DNA from 3 places in the Streptomyces sp. NPDC006551 genome. Region 2 is predicted to be linked to each of the others. Evidence: riboswitches for the same ligand, from Rfam matches in the RefSeq annotation. Region 2 holds a riboswitch; each other region holds the start of a gene.

The links. Region 2 has a riboswitch for cyclic di-AMP ahead of ABZY12_RS07060 (LysM peptidoglycan-binding domain-containing M23 family metallopeptidase). Riboswitches for the same ligand answer to the same signal wherever they lie in the genome.
Positions count from the first base shown of each region.
Region 1: linked by a shared signal. The riboswitch ahead of ABZY12_RS11800 (transglycosylase family protein) and the one ahead of ABZY12_RS07060 (LysM peptidoglycan-binding domain-containing M23 family metallopeptidase) in region 2 are both predicted to bind cyclic di-AMP.
Region 3: linked by a shared signal. The riboswitch ahead of ABZY12_RS21895 (M23 family metallopeptidase) and the one ahead of ABZY12_RS07060 (LysM peptidoglycan-binding domain-containing M23 family metallopeptidase) in region 2 are both predicted to bind cyclic di-AMP.

Region 1 covers NZ_JBEXOT010000008.1:159,541-165,303, reverse strand. Annotated here, with positions in the region: gene eno (phosphopyruvate hydratase) at 1-1,092, opposite strand, end outside; gene ABZY12_RS11800 (transglycosylase family protein) at 1,444-2,139, opposite strand; cyclic di-AMP (ydaO/yuaA leader) riboswitch at 2,143-2,318, opposite strand; gene ABZY12_RS11795 (transglycosylase family protein) at 2,577-3,572, opposite strand; gene ABZY12_RS11790 (cytochrome P450) at 3,687-4,949, opposite strand; gene ABZY12_RS11785 (globin domain-containing protein) at 5,047-5,763, shown strand, end outside.
Region 2 covers NZ_JBEXOT010000004.1:185,625-191,387, reverse strand. Annotated here, with positions in the region: gene ABZY12_RS07075 (SIMPL domain-containing protein) at 1-765, opposite strand, end outside; partial or broken gene ABZY12_RS07070 (radical SAM protein) at 944-1,053, shown strand; gene ABZY12_RS07065 (SGNH/GDSL hydrolase family protein) at 1,070-1,837, opposite strand; gene ABZY12_RS07060 (LysM peptidoglycan-binding domain-containing M23 family metallopeptidase) at 2,049-3,026, opposite strand; cyclic di-AMP (ydaO/yuaA leader) riboswitch at 3,031-3,220, opposite strand; gene ABZY12_RS07055 (tyrosine-protein phosphatase) at 3,578-4,390, shown strand; gene ABZY12_RS07050 (DUF6126 family protein) at 4,409-4,564, opposite strand; gene ABZY12_RS07045 (helix-turn-helix domain-containing protein) at 4,585-5,298, opposite strand; gene ABZY12_RS07040 (aspartate aminotransferase family protein) at 5,388-5,763, opposite strand, start outside.
Region 3 covers NZ_JBEXOT010000025.1:67,055-72,817, forward strand. Annotated here, with positions in the region: gene ABZY12_RS21880 (DNA topoisomerase IV subunit A) at 1-351, opposite strand, end outside; gene ABZY12_RS21885 (pitrilysin family protein) at 588-1,934, shown strand; gene ABZY12_RS21890 (pitrilysin family protein) at 1,931-3,328, shown strand; cyclic di-AMP (ydaO/yuaA leader) riboswitch at 3,541-3,707, shown strand; gene ABZY12_RS21895 (M23 family metallopeptidase) at 3,720-4,502, shown strand; gene ABZY12_RS21900 (GntR family transcriptional regulator) at 4,720-5,403, shown strand; gene ABZY12_RS21905 (HPr family phosphocarrier protein) at 5,591-5,763, opposite strand, start outside.

The sequences.
Region 1 (5,763 bases), on a different contig from region 2:
GGACATCATGCACTTGAAGCCGTTGCGCTGGGCCAGCTCGACGGCGTCCAGGGTCTCGGTCAGCGAACCGATCTGGTTGACCTTGACCAGCAGGGCGTTGGCGGAGCCCTCCTCGATGCCGCGGGCCAGGCGCTCCGGGTTGGTGACGAACAGGTCGTCACCGACGAGCTGCACCTTGGCGCCCAGCTTCTCGGTGATGGCCTTCCAGCCGGCCCAGTCGTCCTCGAACAGCGGGTCCTCGATGGAGACCAGCGGGTAGGAGGCGACGAGCTCCTCGTAGTACTCGGTCATCTCGGCGGCCGAGCGGGACTTGCCCTCGAACTCGTACGAGCCGTCCTTGTAGAACTCGGAGGCGGCGACGTCGAGCGCCAGCGCGATGTCCTTGCCCGGGACGTAGCCGGCCTGCTTGATGGCCTCGAGGATGAGGTCGAGCGCGGCGCGGTTGGAGTCCAGGTTCGGGGCGAAGCCGCCCTCGTCGCCGAGGCCGGTGGACAGGCCCTTGGTCTTCAGGACGGACTTGAGGGTGTGGTAGACCTCGGTGCCCCAGCGCAGCGCCTCGGAGAAGGACTCCGCGCCGATCGGGGCGATCATGAACTCCTGGATGTCCACGTTGGAGTCGGCGTGCGAGCCGCCGTTCAGGATGTTCATCATCGGAACGGGCAGCAGGTGCGCGTTCGGGCCGCCGAGGTAGCGGAAGAGCGGCAGGTCGGACGCCTCGGAGGCGGCGTGCGCGACGGCGAGGGAGACGCCGAGGATGGCGTTGGCGCCGAGCGAGGACTTGTCCGGTGTGGCGTCCAGGTCGAACATCGCCTGGTCGATCAGGCGCTGCTCGGTGGCGTCGTAGCCGACGAGCTCCGGGCCGATCTGCTCGATGACGGCCAGGACGGCCTTCTCGACACCCTTGCCCTGGTAGCGGTTCGGGTCACCGTCGCGGAGCTCGAGGGCCTCGAACGCACCGGTGGACGCACCGGACGGAACAGCAGCACGGCCGGTGCTGCCGTCGTCGAGGCCGACCTCGACCTCGACCGTGGGGTTGCCTCGGGAGTCCAGGATTTCCCGGGCTACGACGACGTCGATGGACGGCACGAGCATCTCCTTCTGGGATGTGAAGCTAGATGTGACGCATGCGGTGCAGGGTCTCTTTGGCCTTGCGACAAGAGCCTAACCGGCTCCGGGGCTCCGGCCAGCCGGGCGCCCGCCCGCTGGGACGAAAAAGGACCCAAGGGCATGCATCTGGGGACGAACGACCTCAGAACTACTGGACGGTAACGGCGCGTGGGCCAGCCCGTGGGGCGTTCTCGGGTCCGGAAACGCGCGGAACCCCGGTCCGGCGCGCACGGGGGAAGGGTGCGCCGGGCCGGGGTGGTCACCGCGGGAGGGTCGTAGGGGCGCGACGCCCCCAGGGGCCCGTGTGAGCCGCCGGGCTCACGCGGGCCGCCGGACTCACTTCAGGTGAAGCTGCTGGCCCGGGTAGATCAGGTCGGCGTCGTCGACGATGTCCTTGTTGAGCTCGAAGAGCTTCGCCCAGCCGCCCTTGACGTCGTGCGCGGCGGCGATCTTGCTCAGCGTGTCACCGGCCACGACCTTGTACTCGCCGTCACCCTTCGCGACCTTCTCGCCGGTCGGGGTGGTGACGGTCTTCTTCGGCTCGGCCTTCTTGGACGCGGCCTTCGGAGCGGTGCGCTGCTCGCTGCGGGTCGTCGGCTGCTCGGCCTGGCGCTCCTGCTGCGCGGGGGCGGCCTGCTCGGCGGAGCCGCCGTCGTACGAGGCGCTGGAGAGGCCCACGCCGCAGCTCGGCCAGGCACCCTTGCCCTGGCCGGCCAGGACCTTCTCGGCGATCGCTATCTGCTGCGACTTGGAGGCCTGGTCGGCGGTCGAGGCGTACGCGGTACCGCCGTAGGCGGCCCAGGTGGAGGCCGAGAACTGCAGGCCGCCGTAGTAGCCGTTGCCGGTGTTGATGGACCAGTTGCCGCCGGACTCGCACTGGGCGACGGCGTCCCACTCGGAGGCGGTGGCGGCCGAGGCGGACCCGGCGGTCATCAGCGGGGCGGCGACGGCGACGCCGGCGACGCCGACGAGCGCGACGGCGCGGGTGGCCTTGGAAGCACGACGGTGTTTGCCCTTGCCGGAAAGCAGCATGCGATTTCTCCTCACCGACGCCTGCGAGGTGAGCTGTCGGGTTCGGACCAAGTGAGTTGTCCGGCCGCGTGCCTCAGCACGCGGCTCCACCCCAAGCCGGCCTTCCGTCCGTCTGTCTCGACGGCCGGGACCGGCGCTTACCTTGGGTCCCCCGCTCCTGCCTTCGGCGCTTGCGCGACGACTGTTCCCATCAACCGACGGCAGGATTCGGCGTTTCGGTCGACGGGGCCCGCGGTGGCGAGCGGTCACGACCGTAGGCACAGACCCCCACGAAGTTCAAAGACGTCTATTAGGGAGAAATCGCCCTTACTTGCCCTCGGCCGAACAGCGTTTGCGCAGGTGAGAGGTGACGGGAGCAAAGTTTGCGGACGTGACACGCCGACGGCGGCAAAGAGACCCATATCTCACTTGCCCAGAACCGGACATATAGCCCCGAACTACCCCTGCGCGGGCGCGGTTTCGGGCGTCAGGTCGAGGCTCTGACCAGGGAGGATGAGATCCGGATCGCCGCCCACCGTCTGGCGGTTGGCGTCATAGAGGGCGGCCCATCCGCCGGGGAGCTCGTTCTCCTGAGCAATCTCGGTGAGGTTGTCTCCGGGCTTGACGGTGTATTCGTCCACAGTGCCCTGAGTGTCCGTATTCTCCGAACCCGCGCCGGCGGTCACATCGCCTGCCGACCCGTCAGCTCCATCGGACGGCGAGGCGTGCCGACCGGTTTCGCCAGTGCTGTCCGTATTGCCCACCTCTTCGGGGGCGGCGTCGCCACGGTGCTTGCCGGTGCCGGGGACGGCCGGGGCGGACGGCGAGAGGGACGCCTCGGGGGCGGTGGGGGAAGGCGTGCCGGTGCCCGTCGACGCGTCCGGCGTCGTGGGCGCGGTCGGGACGGTCTCGGGGGTGGTCGGGGCGGCCGGGGTGGTGGGAACGACCTCGGGGGCCGTCGGGGTCGCCTCGGGGGTCGTCGGGGCGATCGGAAGGCCCGTGGTCCGGTTCGACTCCTCGACCGGACCCGTGGGCTCCGTCGGCACGACGGGCGGACCCGGGTCGACCTCGGGAGCGGTGCCGTCGTTCGTCAGGCCGGCGATCGGGGCGCAGGTGTCCCATTCCGTGCCGCCGGCGGCGAGCGCCTTCTCGGCCACCACGATCTGCTGCGCACGGCTGGCCAGGTCGGCGCTGGACGCGTACGCGAGGCCGCCGTGCCGCTCCCAGGTCTCCTGCGTGAACTGGAGCCCGCCGTAGAGCCCGTTGCCGAAGTTGGCGCTCCACAGGCCGCCCGACTCGCACTCGGCCACCCGGTCCCAGGTGGCGGCGTCGGCGGCGGAGGCGGAGCCCGCGCCGAGCAGGGGCAGCGCGAGGGCCGATCCGGTCACGCCTGCGGCGACGACGATGGCGGGGGCCTGGCGGGGTCTGCGGTGACGTCCGTTCCCGGAGCGCATGCGGAATGCCTTTCGCGTGACGGCTGAGATTGACGGTGAACGTAGCGGCATTCGAACGTCAGTCACAAGTCGATGCAGCGGAGATCACGTAAAAGTCACAGTCTTGACGGAGCGTCAGCGGACAAGGGGGTCGAACTCCACCGGAAGCGTGCGCAATCCGCGCATGATGAGCCCTCCTCGCCACCGCAGATCGGCGGGATCCACGGCAAGTCGCAGGTCCGGCAGCCGAGTCAGAAGGGTGGCGAGGGCGATCTGCCCCTCCAGCCGGGCGAGCGGAGCGCCGATGCAGTAATGGATGCCGTGCCCGTACCCGAGGTGCTGGTTGTCGCGCCGGGACAGGTCGAGGGTGTCCGGCCGGTCGAACCGCGCCGGGTCGCGGTCGGCGGCGGCGAGCACGACGAGGACCGGATCGCCCGCCGGGATCTCCTGCCCGCCGATGGTCAGCGGCTCCATGGCGTACCGCCAGGTGGCCAGCTCGACCGGCCCGTCGTAGCGCAACAGCTCCTCGACCCCCGTCTCCAGGAGTTCCCGCTCCCCCGCCGCGAGCGACACCTGGAGCCGCTCCCGCTGATCGGGGTTCCGAAGCAGGGCATAAAGACCGTTTCCTACCAGATTGACCGTGGTTTCGAAGCCGGCGAAGAGCAGGATGAAGGCCATCGCCGCGGCCTCGTTCTCGGTGAGGTGCTCCCCGTGGTCGGAGGCCTTGATGAGTCCCGAGATCAGGTCGTCACCGGGATCGAGCCGCTTGCGGTGGATCAGCTCCGCGAGGTACCCGCGCATCTTCTTGACCGACCGCGCGACCCCGCCGCGCGGCCCTCCGCCGTGCCGGATCATCATCCCGGCCCAGTCACGGAAGTCGTCCTGGTCCTCGCGCGGGACGCCGAGCAGGTCGCAGATCGCGTAGATGGGCAGCGGGAAGGCGAACTCGTGGATGAGGTCGGCACTCCCCTTCTCCGCGAACCCGTCGATGAGCCGATCGGTCAGCTCCTGCACCCGGGGCGCGAACTCGGCCACCCGGCGCGGCGTGAACGCCTTCGACACCAGCCGCCGCAGCCGGGTGTGATCGGGCGGATCGATGTTGAGCAGATGCGTCATCAGCTCGGCCTTGCGCTCCCCGGGGATCCCCGTCTTCCCCTTGGCGTGCGCCGGCTCGTCGTGATGCGCGGGGTTCTTCGACAGCCGCTGGTCGGCGAGGGCCTGCCGCGCGTCGGCGTACCGCGTCACCAGCCACGCCTCGACCCCGCTGGGCAGCTTCGCCCGGTGCACGGGCGCGTGCTCGCGCAGCCAGGCGTAGGCGGGGTACGGATCGGTCGCGAACTCCCAGGTGAAGAGCGCGGGGGCGGCGGAGGAGCCGGGGGCGGAGGGCTGGTCGTGCATGGCCCCGACAGTAACCGCCGGCCCTCCCCGCCCGGTCGGCGACCACGGGTGTGTCCGTCCGCGTCCCTGGCGTGGAGATCCGGGATTAGATGCTCCCGTGGACGCTCAGTTGCTCAGAAGCACGTTCGCCGTCGTCGAGAGACGCGCGGAGCATGCCGTCACCTTCTTCTACGCGCACCTGTTCTGGCACAACCCCGGCATCCGCGAGCTGTTCCCCGAGGACCTGCGGCCCCAGCGCGACCGGCTCTTCGCCGCGCTCACCCATGTGGTGAACCGGCTGGAGGACCCCGGACTCGACGGTTATCTCACGCATCTGGGGCGCGATCACCGCAAGTTCCTCGCCGCGCCCGTTTTCTACGCGGCCGTCGGGAGCAGCCTGGTCGCCGCGTTCGCGCACGCCGCCGGGGCCGCGTGGAGCGTCGAGGCCGAGAAGGCGTGGACCGAGGCGTACGGGCGGATCGCCGACCTGATGATGCGCGGGGCCGAGGAGGCGGCGGGGCGGGGCGAGCCGCCCTGGTGGGACGCCGATGTCGTCGCGCACGCGCGCCGGGGCGTGGACCTGGCCGTGCTGACCTTACGGCCGCGGCAGCCGTTCCCGTACCGGCCGGGGCAGTACGCCGGCGTCAGCTCGCTGCGGGTCCCCCGGGTGTGGCGGACGTACTCGCTCGCCAACGCGCCCCGCGCGGACGGGACGGTGGACCTGCACATCAGCCAGGTGCCGCGCGGCCTGATGAGCACGGCGCTCGTCACCGGGACGCGCGCGGGCGAGACGCTGCGGCTCAGCGCCCCCGGCGGTGCGCTGACCGCACGGACC
Region 2 (5,763 bases):
ACCGGGGGCCAGGGGAACCTGCTGCGCGTCGGCGGGGACGCCGGGCACGGCGCCGGGACGGGTGGCGTCGTCCTCGGTCAGCGAGACGAGCCGGCCGAGCCGAAGCCCGCTGAGCCGTGCGTGCTGGGAAGCCTTCTCGTACGCGTCCCGGTGCGCGGCCTCGCGGGCCTGGGCGCGCAACGCGCTCCGGTCGGCGACGTCGAACGCGACGCCGTTGACCCGGCCCGCGTCCCCGGTCGCGTCGGTCACGGCCCCGATGACCCGGCCCGCGCGGTCGATGTCCCGGACCTTCACGGAGAAGGACTGGCCGGCCTGATAACCGGTCACCTCGGTCTCGCCGCCGTCGCTCTGGCCGTAGACCGTGGAGAGGGACAGACTGTCGGTCCTGATGTCACCGGCGGCGACGGCCTGCTCGCGCAGCGCGGCGAGCAACGCCTCGGCGGCGGATCGTTGGGCGCTCATCGCCTCCTTGGCGGTCTTACGGGTGACCTCGACGCCCACCGAGAGGACGACCAGGTCGGGCGCGGCGGCGGCCCGTCCGGCCCCGGTCACGGTGAGGGTGGTGGCCTTCGCGGTGCGGACGGTGGCCGGGGGTGCCGCCCCGTCGGCCCCCACGGCGAGCGCGGGTCCCGCGCCGGCGAGCAGGAGGCCGCCGAGCACCGTGCCCGTGGTGAAGGCGCGGCGCAGCCGGCGGCCGGCCGGGAGCCTGCCGGAGACGTGGGCGGGGAAGCGGTCGCTGACGGTGGAGCGATGACTGGTCGTCACGGGCGATCCCTTCGTGAACGGCTGCCGGAGACTCCGGCGCGCGCCCACATCCCAGCACCCCCCAGCGCCCGTCCCGGGGCGCCACTCCTGCCCCGTCACCCGCTCAGGCCCGCGCGAACGACCGGCGCCTCCGGTCCATGGCGGGTGGGGCGGGGGCTCTGCCGCGCCGCCCTGCGCCCCGCGCGCCTGCCCGCTCGCCGTGTGCGACTGCCACATCCGCTACCTCCATCTGGAGACGCTGTCGTGGTACGACGTGTTCGCGGGCGTGTCCTGGAGCGGATCCCGGCCGCCGTGGCACCTACGGCTACAGGGGCAGGAGGTCCGGGCGCTTGGCCGCCACGTGGTCGCCCGAGCTCTCGCCCCGCAGCCGGCGACCGATCCAGGGCACCAGATACTCCCTGGCCCACAGGATGTCGTCGCGGCGCACCTCCAGCGTCCCGCGCGGGGGCAGCGGCGGCCACGGCTGGTCCGGGTCGGCCGGCACCGGGATGCCGAGGACCTGGGCGGCGCGCAGCGCGACCCGGGTGTGCCCCTCGGGCGACAGATGCAGCCGGTCGCCGTCCCAAGCGCGCCTGTCCTGGACGGACTTGAGCGACCAGAGGTCCAGGACCGGGCAGCCGTACCGGTCGGCGATGGCCCGGACATGGGCCGTGTAGGTGGCGATCTTGCCGCGCAGATGGCGCAGCACGGGCACGTCCCGGGTGTCGAAGCCGGTCGTGACCATGACCGTGCCGACGGCGGAGGTGAGGTCGGCGACGGCGCGTTCGAAGCGCTCGGCGACGTCGTCCGGGTCGCTGCCGGGACGGATGATGTCGTTGCCGCCCGCGCAGAAGGTCACCAGGTCGGGGGCGAGTTCCTTAGCCCTGGGTACCTGCTCCTCCACGATCTGGTCGAGGAGGCGGCCGCGTACGGCCAGATTGGCGTAACGGAACGCGTCGTGCTCCGGCAGCCGGTCGGCGAGCAGAACCGCGAAACGGTCTGCCCATCCCACATACGTCCCGTCGGGTCCGGGATCTCCGACGCCCTCGGTGAAGCTGTCACCGATCGCCGCGTACGACCCGAATACGTTCATGTCTCTTGATCTCGAATCGTCTGCCACGGGAGCACATCTTTCCCTTACGGATGTGACTTACGCGACCGTAAGGAGGGGTTGACGGTGAGTGACATATGCCACCGGTCAAGATTGCACCAAGCCGGAATACGCCGAGGGCCCGGCACGAAGGTGCCGGGCCCGGGAGCGTACCGAGGACGCGTCGGACGAGGACGCGCCGGACGACGGTGCGTCAGACGCTGACGCCCTTCTGGCGCAGGTAGGCGAGCGGGTCGATGTCCGAGCCGTAGCTCGGGCCGGTGCGCATCTCGAAGTGCAGGTGCGGACCGCTGGAGTTGCCGGTCGAGCCGGACAGGCCGATCTGGTCGCCGCCGTTGACGGACTGGCCGGCGGAGACGGAGAGGGAGGAGAGGTGCGCGTACTGCGAGTAGGTGCCGTCGGCGTGCTGGATGACGACCTCGTTGCCGTACGAACCGCTCCAGCCGGCGGAGTACACGGTGCCCGCGCCGACGGCCTTGACGGAGGTGCCGGAGGAGGCGATGAAGTCGACACCGGTGTGGTAGCCGGAGGACCACATCGAGCCGGAGGCACGGTACGGCGTGGAGACACCGCCGCCCACCGGGGAGACCCAGCCGGAGGAGGACTGCGACGCCGGCGTGGACTCCACGGCGGCGCGCTCGCTGCTGCGGGAGCTGCGCGACTCCGCCGCGTCGGAGGTGGACTTCTCGACCTTCGGAGCGGCCTTGGGAGCCGCCTTGGGAGCCGCCTTCGGAGCCGCCTTCGGGGCGGCGGCCTTGGGCGCGGGCGCCTTGGCCGTGGACTTGGCGCCGAGGGTGAGCTTCATGCCGGGGAAGATCAGCGAGGGGTTCTCGCCGACGACCTGGCGGTTGTCCTGGTACAGCTTCTTCCAGCCGCCGGCCAGGTGGTGCTCGGCGGCGATCTTGGACAGATAGTCGCCGGCGACGACGGAGTACGTCTTCGGCTTGGCCTTGGCGGCGGCGGGCGCGGCGGCCGGGGCCTTCGCCGGGGCGGCGGCGACAGCGGCGACGGCCTGCTCGGGCGTCACGGCGGGAGCGGTCTTCTCGGCGGCGTGGGCTCCGGTCGCGCCGAGGAGCGGCAGGGCGACGACGGCGCCACCCGTACCGGCGGCGACGAATCCGCGCGTGATCGGGTTGACCTTGGGACGGCGGTGCTTACCCTTCGCGGGCATGGCGAATTCCTCTCCGTCGCCTACGAGGTGAGCTGTCGGGTTCGGACTGGAGATGTCCGGCCGCGTTTTCACGCGGCTTCACCCCGAGCCGGTCCGGCATGAGCCGGATCGGCGTACTACCTGGGTCCCCCGCTCCTGCCATACGTGGGTGGGTGCGGATTCCGGACGGTGGCAGGATTCGGCGGTCCGACCGGATTGACGGTGACCGTAGACGAGCGGGGTCGGCGCGAACAAGCCGTCGCATTCATCTCGCATTCCCCGCCGTGAAATTCAACCGGAATTCTGGTCACCCTCCGCGATGACGGAGCCTCGATTTCCTTTTCTCGCAGGGCTATTGCGGAAGACGATCAGGCACGGTCCGTCACGGTTATGACGCTGCTCACGCCCCGGAACCCATCTCCCCCGCTACCAGGGCGCGTTATCCCTAACGCCCCAATTCGGACAGAACGCTCATTACCGCCCCAGGGGTGTGCGAGCGGGCCGCCACCCGGAATGATTGCCCCAGGAACCGATCTCGTATCGTCGAAGTCCGCCAACACTCAGGAGCACTCGTGACGCAGCAGCTGCCGCAGGTCCCGTCGACCGAACCCGAGCTGAGCGGGGTCCGCAACTTCCGGGACGTGGGCGGACTGCCGACCGTGGACGGCGGGTCGGTGAGGTTCGGGCGGCTCTTCCGCAGCGGCCATCTCGCGCACGCCACGGAGGAGGACGCGGCCTTCCTGTCCACTCTCGGGCTGCACACCGTCTTCGACTTCCGCAACGCGGCGGACCGGAAGGTGGAGGGCGCGGACATCGAGCTGCCGGGTGTACGAAATGTGAACATACCGCTCAACGACCCGGCCGACGGCAAGGAGTTCTGGAAGCTGGTCAGCGCGGGCAACCTGGAGCAGCTGCGCGAGGCGCTCGGCGACGGCAAGGCGGCCGACCGCATGTCCGATTCGTACCGGAAGATGATCGTCGAGCGTACGGCGGAGCACAGCCGCGTCCTGCACGCGATGGCCGAGGACAGCGTCCCCGCCCTGATGCACTGCGCGGCGGGCAAGGACCGCGCGGGTCTGTCCATAGCGATCTCGCTGCTCGCGGTGGGCGTCGAGCGCGAGGCGATCGAGGCGGACTACATCAAGTCGAACGACCCCCACCGCCGCTACAAGATCCGCCGCAGCTCCACCTCCGCGGACGCCATGGCACCCGAGGTGATGGAGCTGCTCAGTCCCCTCTTCGACGCGCGCGTGGAGTACCTCCGGGCCGCGTTCGAGACGATGGAGCGGACCTGGGGCACGGCCGAGAACTACCTCTCGCAGGGTCTCGGGCTCGCCCCCGAGACCCGTGAGCGGCTGCGCGAGCGCCTCGTCACCGAGGCGTAGCCCGGCCGGCCGGCGCGGCTACTGGTTCTGCCCGCCGAGCATGAAGAGCAGGTAGAGGAAGCCCGCGAAGAGGTGCCCGGCGACCAGGTAGGCGAAGAGGCGGAGGACCAGCCCCTTGGGGAACTTGCCGCCCCCGCGCTCCTCACCGGTGATCTCGGCGGATTTGTCGGACATGTCGGCCCCTTCCGATGGGCTCAGCGCGGGTGCGGGGTCCCCTCGCCGAGACACAGCTCGGCGGCGGGGCTCTGCATCAGCGTGTGGACGAAGAGCAGGTCGGCGCCGCCTCGGGTGGCGGCGCCGATGCGGTGCGGGGTGAGCGAGTCGAAGTGCGCGCTGTCCCCCGGGTCCAGGACGTGCACGGCGTCGCCGAGCGCGAGCCGCACCCGGCCGTCGAGGACGTGGAGCCACTCCTCGCCGGGGTGGACCCGCACGATGTCGGCGCGGGTGGCGTACGGCACGTGGACGCGGAGTGCCTGCAAGGCGCGTCCGGGGCCGCCGGCCTGGTGGTAGACCCATCCGTCGGCCTCGACGGGCTCGGCCCGGCCGGCGCGGATGATCGGGTCGCGCTCGGGGGGCACCTCGCCGAGGAGTTCCGAGACGGTCGTACCGTAGACACGTGCGAGCGCGAGCAGCATCGGCAGCGACGGCTGGCGGCGGCCCGTCTCCAAGCGGGAGAGATGAGCCGGTGACAGCCCGGCCCGCCGGGCGGCGGCCTCCAGCGTGAGCCCGCGCCGCCGGCGCAGCCCGCGCAGCCGCGGCGCCACATCGGGAAGCGCGTCCGGTGCGGCGGGGCCGGGGGCGTCGGGATCGGTCGCGGCCGAGTCCGGGGCGTCGGGCGCGGAGTGATCCGGCGCGGAGTGATCCGGTGCGGCGGGGTCCGGGGACGGCTCCCCGGCGAGGTGCTCCATGCCTCCATTGCGCCAGGATCTTTCCTCCCGGGCAAATTACTTGCCTCAGAGGCAAACCGTGCCGGCCGCGTTCCTCACTGGCACATTCCTCAGCGCTGGGCGACGGCCTGCTTGACCAGCGTCTTCCCGAAGTCCCACATCAGCCCGCCCCCGCCGTGCGCATCGTCCATCACCGCCGTGAACGCGGTCACGAACCGGTCCACGTCCGCTTCGTCGATGATCAGCGGCGGAATCAGCTTGATCACCTCCAGACGGTCGCCCGACACCTGCGTCAGGATCCGGTGCCGCTGAAGCAGCGGCACCACGACCATCTGGGCGAAGAGACCCTTGCGGGCGGCCTGCAGCATCGTCCAGCGGCTGCGCAGCCCGAGCGACGAAGGGCGGCCGAACTCGATCCCGATCATCAGCCCCCGCCCGCGGATCTCGTGCAGCAGCTCGTAGCGCGGTACGAGTTCCCTCAGCCGC
Region 3 (5,763 bases), on a different contig from region 2:
GTGGCCGTCGACGAGCGGGACCCGCATCGAGAACGGCTGCGCCATCCGCACCATCGCGTCGTAGATCGACGCGTCGCCGTGCGGGTGCAGCTTGCCCATGACCTCGCCGACGACACGGGCGCACTTCACATAGCCGCGGTCGGGACGCAGCCCCATCTCGTTCATCTGGTAGACGATGCGGCGCTGCACCGGCTTCATGCCGTCGCGGGCGTCCGGCAGCGCGCGGGAGTAGATCACCGAGTACGCGTACTCGAGGAAGGAGCCCTGCATCTCGTCGACGACGTCGATGTCGAGGATTCGCTCCTCGAACGCGTCGTCCGGCGGCGGTGTCTTCGTGCTGCGGCGGGCCATCGCGGCTGCGGCTCCTTCACCAACAAGGTTGATCTGACGCGGACCATTGTGGACCGTCCCACCGACAACGCCGACCGCGACCCGGGCTCGGCCCTCCCGGCGGGCCCGTCGTCGGCCGTACGCGACCCGTCGCGACCCGGAAGAGGGAAGCGGCGAACCTGCGGGAACTTCGCCAGGTGTCGGTGCGCTTGCATACAGTGGCAGGACTTTTCCATATCGCGATCGAAGGGACGTACATGCCCATGGGTCACACGGCCACGGCCGAGGCCGGCTCCGGCGGCCTGACAGCGACCGAGCACCGGCTGGCCAACGGCCTGCGCGTGGTGCTCTCCGAGGACCACCTGACCCCGGTCGCCGCGGTCTGCCTCTGGTACGACGTCGGCTCGCGCCACGAGGTGGCGGGCCGCACCGGTCTCGCCCACCTCTTCGAGCACCTGATGTTCCAGGGCTCGAAGCAGGTCCACGGAAACGGTCACTTCGAGCTGGTCCAGGGCGCGGGCGGCTCGCTCAACGGCACGACGAGCTTCGAGCGCACCAACTACTTCGAGACGATGCCGACGCACCAGCTGGAGCTCGCGCTCTGGCTGGAGGCGGACCGGATGGGCTCGCTGCTGGCCGCTCTGGACGACGAGTCCATGGAGAACCAGCGCGACGTCGTCAAGAACGAGCGCCGCCAGCGGTACGACAACGTGCCCTACGGCACGGCCTTCGAGAAGCTGACCGCCCTCGCGTACCCGGAGGGCCACCCGTACCACCACACGCCGATCGGCTCCATGGCCGACCTGGACGCGGCCACCCTGGAGGACGCGCGGAGCTTCTTCCGTACGTACTACGCGCCGAACAACGCGGTGCTGTCGGTCGTCGGCGACATCGACCCGGAGCAGACGCTCGCCTGGATCGAGAAGTACTTCGGCTCCATCCCGTCCCACGACGGCAAGCGGCCCCCGCGCGACGGCACCCTGCCCGACACCATCGGCGAGCAGCTGCGCGAGGTCGTCGAGGAGGAGGTCCCGGCCCGCGCGCTGATGGCCGCCTACCGCCTCCCGCACGACGGCACGCGCGAGTGCGACGCCGCCGACCTGGCCCTGACCGTCCTCGGCGGCGGAGAGTCCTCCCGGCTCCACAACCGTCTGGTCCGCCGTGACCGCACGGCCGTCGCGGCCGGCTTCGGCCTGCTGCGCCTGGCCGGCGCGCCCTCGCTGGGCTGGCTGGACGTGAAGACGTCGGGCGGCGTCGAGGTCCCAGAGATCGAGTCCGCCGTCGACGAGGAGCTGGCCCGCTTCGCCGCCGAGGGTCCGACGCCCGAGGAGATGGAGCGCGCCCAGGCCCAGTTGGAGCGCGAGTGGCTGGACCGGCTCGGCACGGTCGCCGGCCGCGCCGACGAACTGTGCCGGTACGCGGTGCTGTTCGGCGACCCGCAGCTCGCCCTGACGGCCGTTAACCGGGTCCTGGACGTCACCGCCGACGAGGTGCGCGAGGTCGCCGCGGCCAGGCTGCGTCCCGACAACCGCGCGGTGCTCGTCTACGAACCGGTCACCGCCGAGCAGAGCGAGAGCGACGAGGAAGAGGGAGCGGACCAGTGAGCGACGCTGCCGCGTCTTTGACGAGCATGGAGTTCCACCCGCAGCCGAAGCCGGGCACCGCCCGCCCCTGGGCATTCCCGGCCCCCGAGCGCGGCGCGCTGGACAACGGCCTGACGGTGCTGCGCTGTCACCGCCCCGGCCAGCAGGTGGTGGCCGTCGAGATCTTCCTCGACGCGCCCCTGGACGCCGAGCCGGAGGGTCTCGACGGAGTCGCGACGATCATGGCCCGGGCCTTCTCCGAGGGGACGGACAAGCACTCGGCGGAGGAGTTCGCCGCGGAGCTGGAGCGCTGCGGCGCCACGCTCGACGCGCACGCCGACCACCCGGGCGTACGGATCTCCCTGGAGGTTCCGGTCTCCCGGCTGCCCAAGGCGCTCGGTCTGCTCTCCGAGGCCCTGATCGCCCCGGCCTTCGTCGACACCGAGATCGAGCGGCTGGTACGCAACCGGCTCGACGAGATCCCGCACGAGACGGCGAACCCCGCCCGCAGGGCGGCCAAGCAGCTCTCCAAGGAGCTCTTCCCGGCCGGCTCGCGCATGTCCCGGCCGCGCCAGGGCACCGAGGAGACGGTCGCCGCGATCGACGCCGCGGCCGTCCGCGCCTTCTGCGAGGCGCACGTGCGGCCCGCCACGGCCACCGCCGTGGTCGTCGGCGATCTGACCGACGTCGACCTGGACAAGGTCCTCGCCGAGACCCTCGGCGCCTGGACGGGCGACACGACCGAGCCGCGTCGCATGCCGCCGATCACGGCCGACGACACCGGCCGCGTGGTCATCGTGGACCGTCCCGGCGCGGTCCAGACCCAGTTGCTGATCGGCCGCGTCGGCGCCGACCGGCACGACCGGGTCTGGCCGGCCCAGGTCCTCGGCACGTACTGCCTCGGTGGCACCCTCACCTCCCGCCTGGACCGTGTCCTGCGCGAGGAGAAGGGCTACACCTACGGCGTGCGGGCCTTCGGCCAGGTGCTCCGCTCCGACGGCGAGGGCAACGGCGCCGCGATGCTCGCCATCAGCGGTTCCGTCGACACCCCCAACACCGGCCCGGCGCTTGACGACCTGTGGAAGGTGTTGCGCACGCTCGCCGCCGAGGGGCTGACGGACGCGGAGCGCGACGTCGCGGTGCAGAACCTCGTGGGCGTGGCGCCGCTGAAGTACGAGACGGCCGCCTCTGTCGCCGGGACGCTCGCCGACCAGGTCGAGCAGCACCTTCCGGATGATTTCCAGGCGCAGTTGTACGCGCGTCTGGCCGAGACCGGCACGGTGGAGGCGACGGCGGCCGTCGTCAACGCCTTCCCGGTGGACCGTCTGGTCACCGTGCTCGTGGGTGACGCGGCGCAGATCGAGGAGCCCGTGCGCGCGCTCGGCATCGGCGAAGTGACCGTCGTCACCGGCTGATCGAGGAGCTCCAGCGCCACTTCGAGGACCCCGACGTCACCCTACGTCGGGGTCCTCGCCTTTGTTGGGTCTTTGTCCGTATTGCGGGAGAGGGTGCCCGTCTGCCCTGTGGCATGTCTTACAAAAGGACGTGTCTGTTTGCTGATTGAAAGACAGTCCGCTTAGCGTCGGTCCGGCTGTTCGTCAGTTGCACCCGCCGCGACCGCGGCACCGGACAGTCATCGCCGAGTCCCCGTCAGGCGCGAGCCTGGGGAGCCGGGGACCCACACGAAGTCCCTGGGGTGAATCGGACGCCTTCGCCTGAGCGCGGAGGGGCCCGTAGGAGACCTTCCTGCTCCGAACCCGTCAGCTAACCCGGTAGGCGAGAAGGAAGGAAAGGATCAGCCACTTCATGGCGTTCACCCGTGCCACCGGGAAGCATCGTGGTCCGAGCCGTATGGCGCGCCGCAGCGCGGGCATCGCCGGCGTCGCCGCCCTCGCCACCACCGGCGTCATCGGAACCCTCGCCTCCCCGGCGCTCGCCGCCGACACGGACACCCGCTCGCTCGAGGACACCGGCCTGAACCAGGCCGTCGTCTCCGAGTCCCTGGCGGACCAGATCGACGTCCAGGCCGCCGTCCAGGAGCGGGAGGCCGTCGAGGCCCTCGCCAAGGCGAAGGCCGAGGCCCGTGCCAAGGCCGAGGCGAAGCGCAAGGCCGAGGCCCGCGCCAAGGAGATCCGCGAGGCCAAGGAGCGCGCCGCCCGTGAGGCCGAGCGCAAGCGCCTGAACTCCTTCCAGCTCCCCATCGCCGGTTCGTACGTCACCACCGGCTACAAGACCGGCGGCTCCCTCTGGTCCTCCGGCAGCCACTCCGGCGTCGACTTCCACGCCGCCTACGGCAGCAAGGTCGTCTCGGTGGGCTCGGGCACCGTCGTGGAGGCCGGCTGGGGCGGCGCGTACGGCAACAACGTCGTCATCCGGATGAGCGACGGCACGTACACCCAGTACGGGCACCTCTCGGCCATCAGTGTCTCGGTCGGCCAGACCGTCACCCCGGGCGAGCGGATCGGCATCTCCGGTTCGACCGGCAACTCCACCGGCCCGCACCTGCACTTCGAGGCCCGCACCAGCGCCGAGTACGGCTCCGACATCAACCCGGTCGCGTACCTGCGCGCCCGTGGCGTGAACGTCTGACCCGACCGCGCCCCTCCGCGTCAGAAAAGCCCCGGCTCGTACTGAGCCGGGGCTTTTCTCGGCCAAAAGATATCCATGGATTCCCGGTAGCCATCGGAATTGCCGCCCCGCTGCAATAGAGTCACCGGACAGTCGTCCGTCATCGAAGAGTCGGCGAGGAACCGGCGGACGGACGTCAATAGGATGGGTTTCGCGCGGATTGAGGCGGAGGTCGAACATGCGCATCCCCGCGCACTCGGTATGCACGGCGATCCGGGACGACATCGTCTCCGGGGTCTTCGAGCGCGGCAGCCGGCTGACCGAGGAGCAGCTCGCCCGCCGCTATGGAGTCTCCCGCGTCCCGGTCCGCGAGGCGCTGCGAACCCTGGAATCGGAGGGGTTCGTGATCACCCGCCGGCACGCGGGGGCCCATGTCGCCGAGCCCACCGAGCAGGAGGCGGCCGACCTGCTGGACGTGCGGTCGCTGCTGGAGCCGCTGGGTGCCGCCCGCGCCGCCCAGCGCCGCACCGAAGCCCATCTCAAGGTGCTGCGCGGCCTGGTCAGGCTCGGCCAGGAGCGGGCCAGGCGCGGCCAGGGCGACGATCTGCGCTCGCTCGGCGGCTGGTTCCACGAGACTCTGGCGCAGGCGTCCGGCAGCCCGGCGCTCACGGCGCTGCTCACCCAGCTCCGGCACAAGATCGCCTGGATGTACGTGGTCGAGCCGGCCGGCCGGCCCGTGGAGGCATGGGCCGAGCACGGGGCGATCGTCGACGCCGTGGCGCGCGGCGACGCCGAGCGGGCCCGTGCGCTCACCGCCCTGCACGCCGAGCGGTCGCTGGTCCTGCACCGGCTGAAGAGCTCCGGGCGAGGGCGTGTGAGGGCTTCGCAACATGTCGTAAACACCGCGAGCGTCCGGAATTAACGACGGGGCCGTATACAAAGAGATGGAATTCTCCGGCTGTATTCGTGCTGCCCGAAATAAGGCCGACGGGAATGGCGTCGCCCGGAATTGTGCTTCCCTTTATTCCGGTCCGGAGTGACCACACGGAAAACGAAGGAGCCGCGCCCGCCGTGATCGACGGCGGGCGCGGCCCCTTCGTGAAGTGTCGTCAGACGGTCTCGGGAAGCTCCTCGAGGCCCTCGGCAACCAGCTTGGCGAGACGGTCCAGAGCGGCCTCGGCGCCCTCGGCGTCCGAAGCGAGCACGATCTCCTCGCCGCCCTGCGCGCCCAGACCGAGCACCGCGAGCATCGACGCGGCGTTCACCGGGTTGCCGTCGGCCT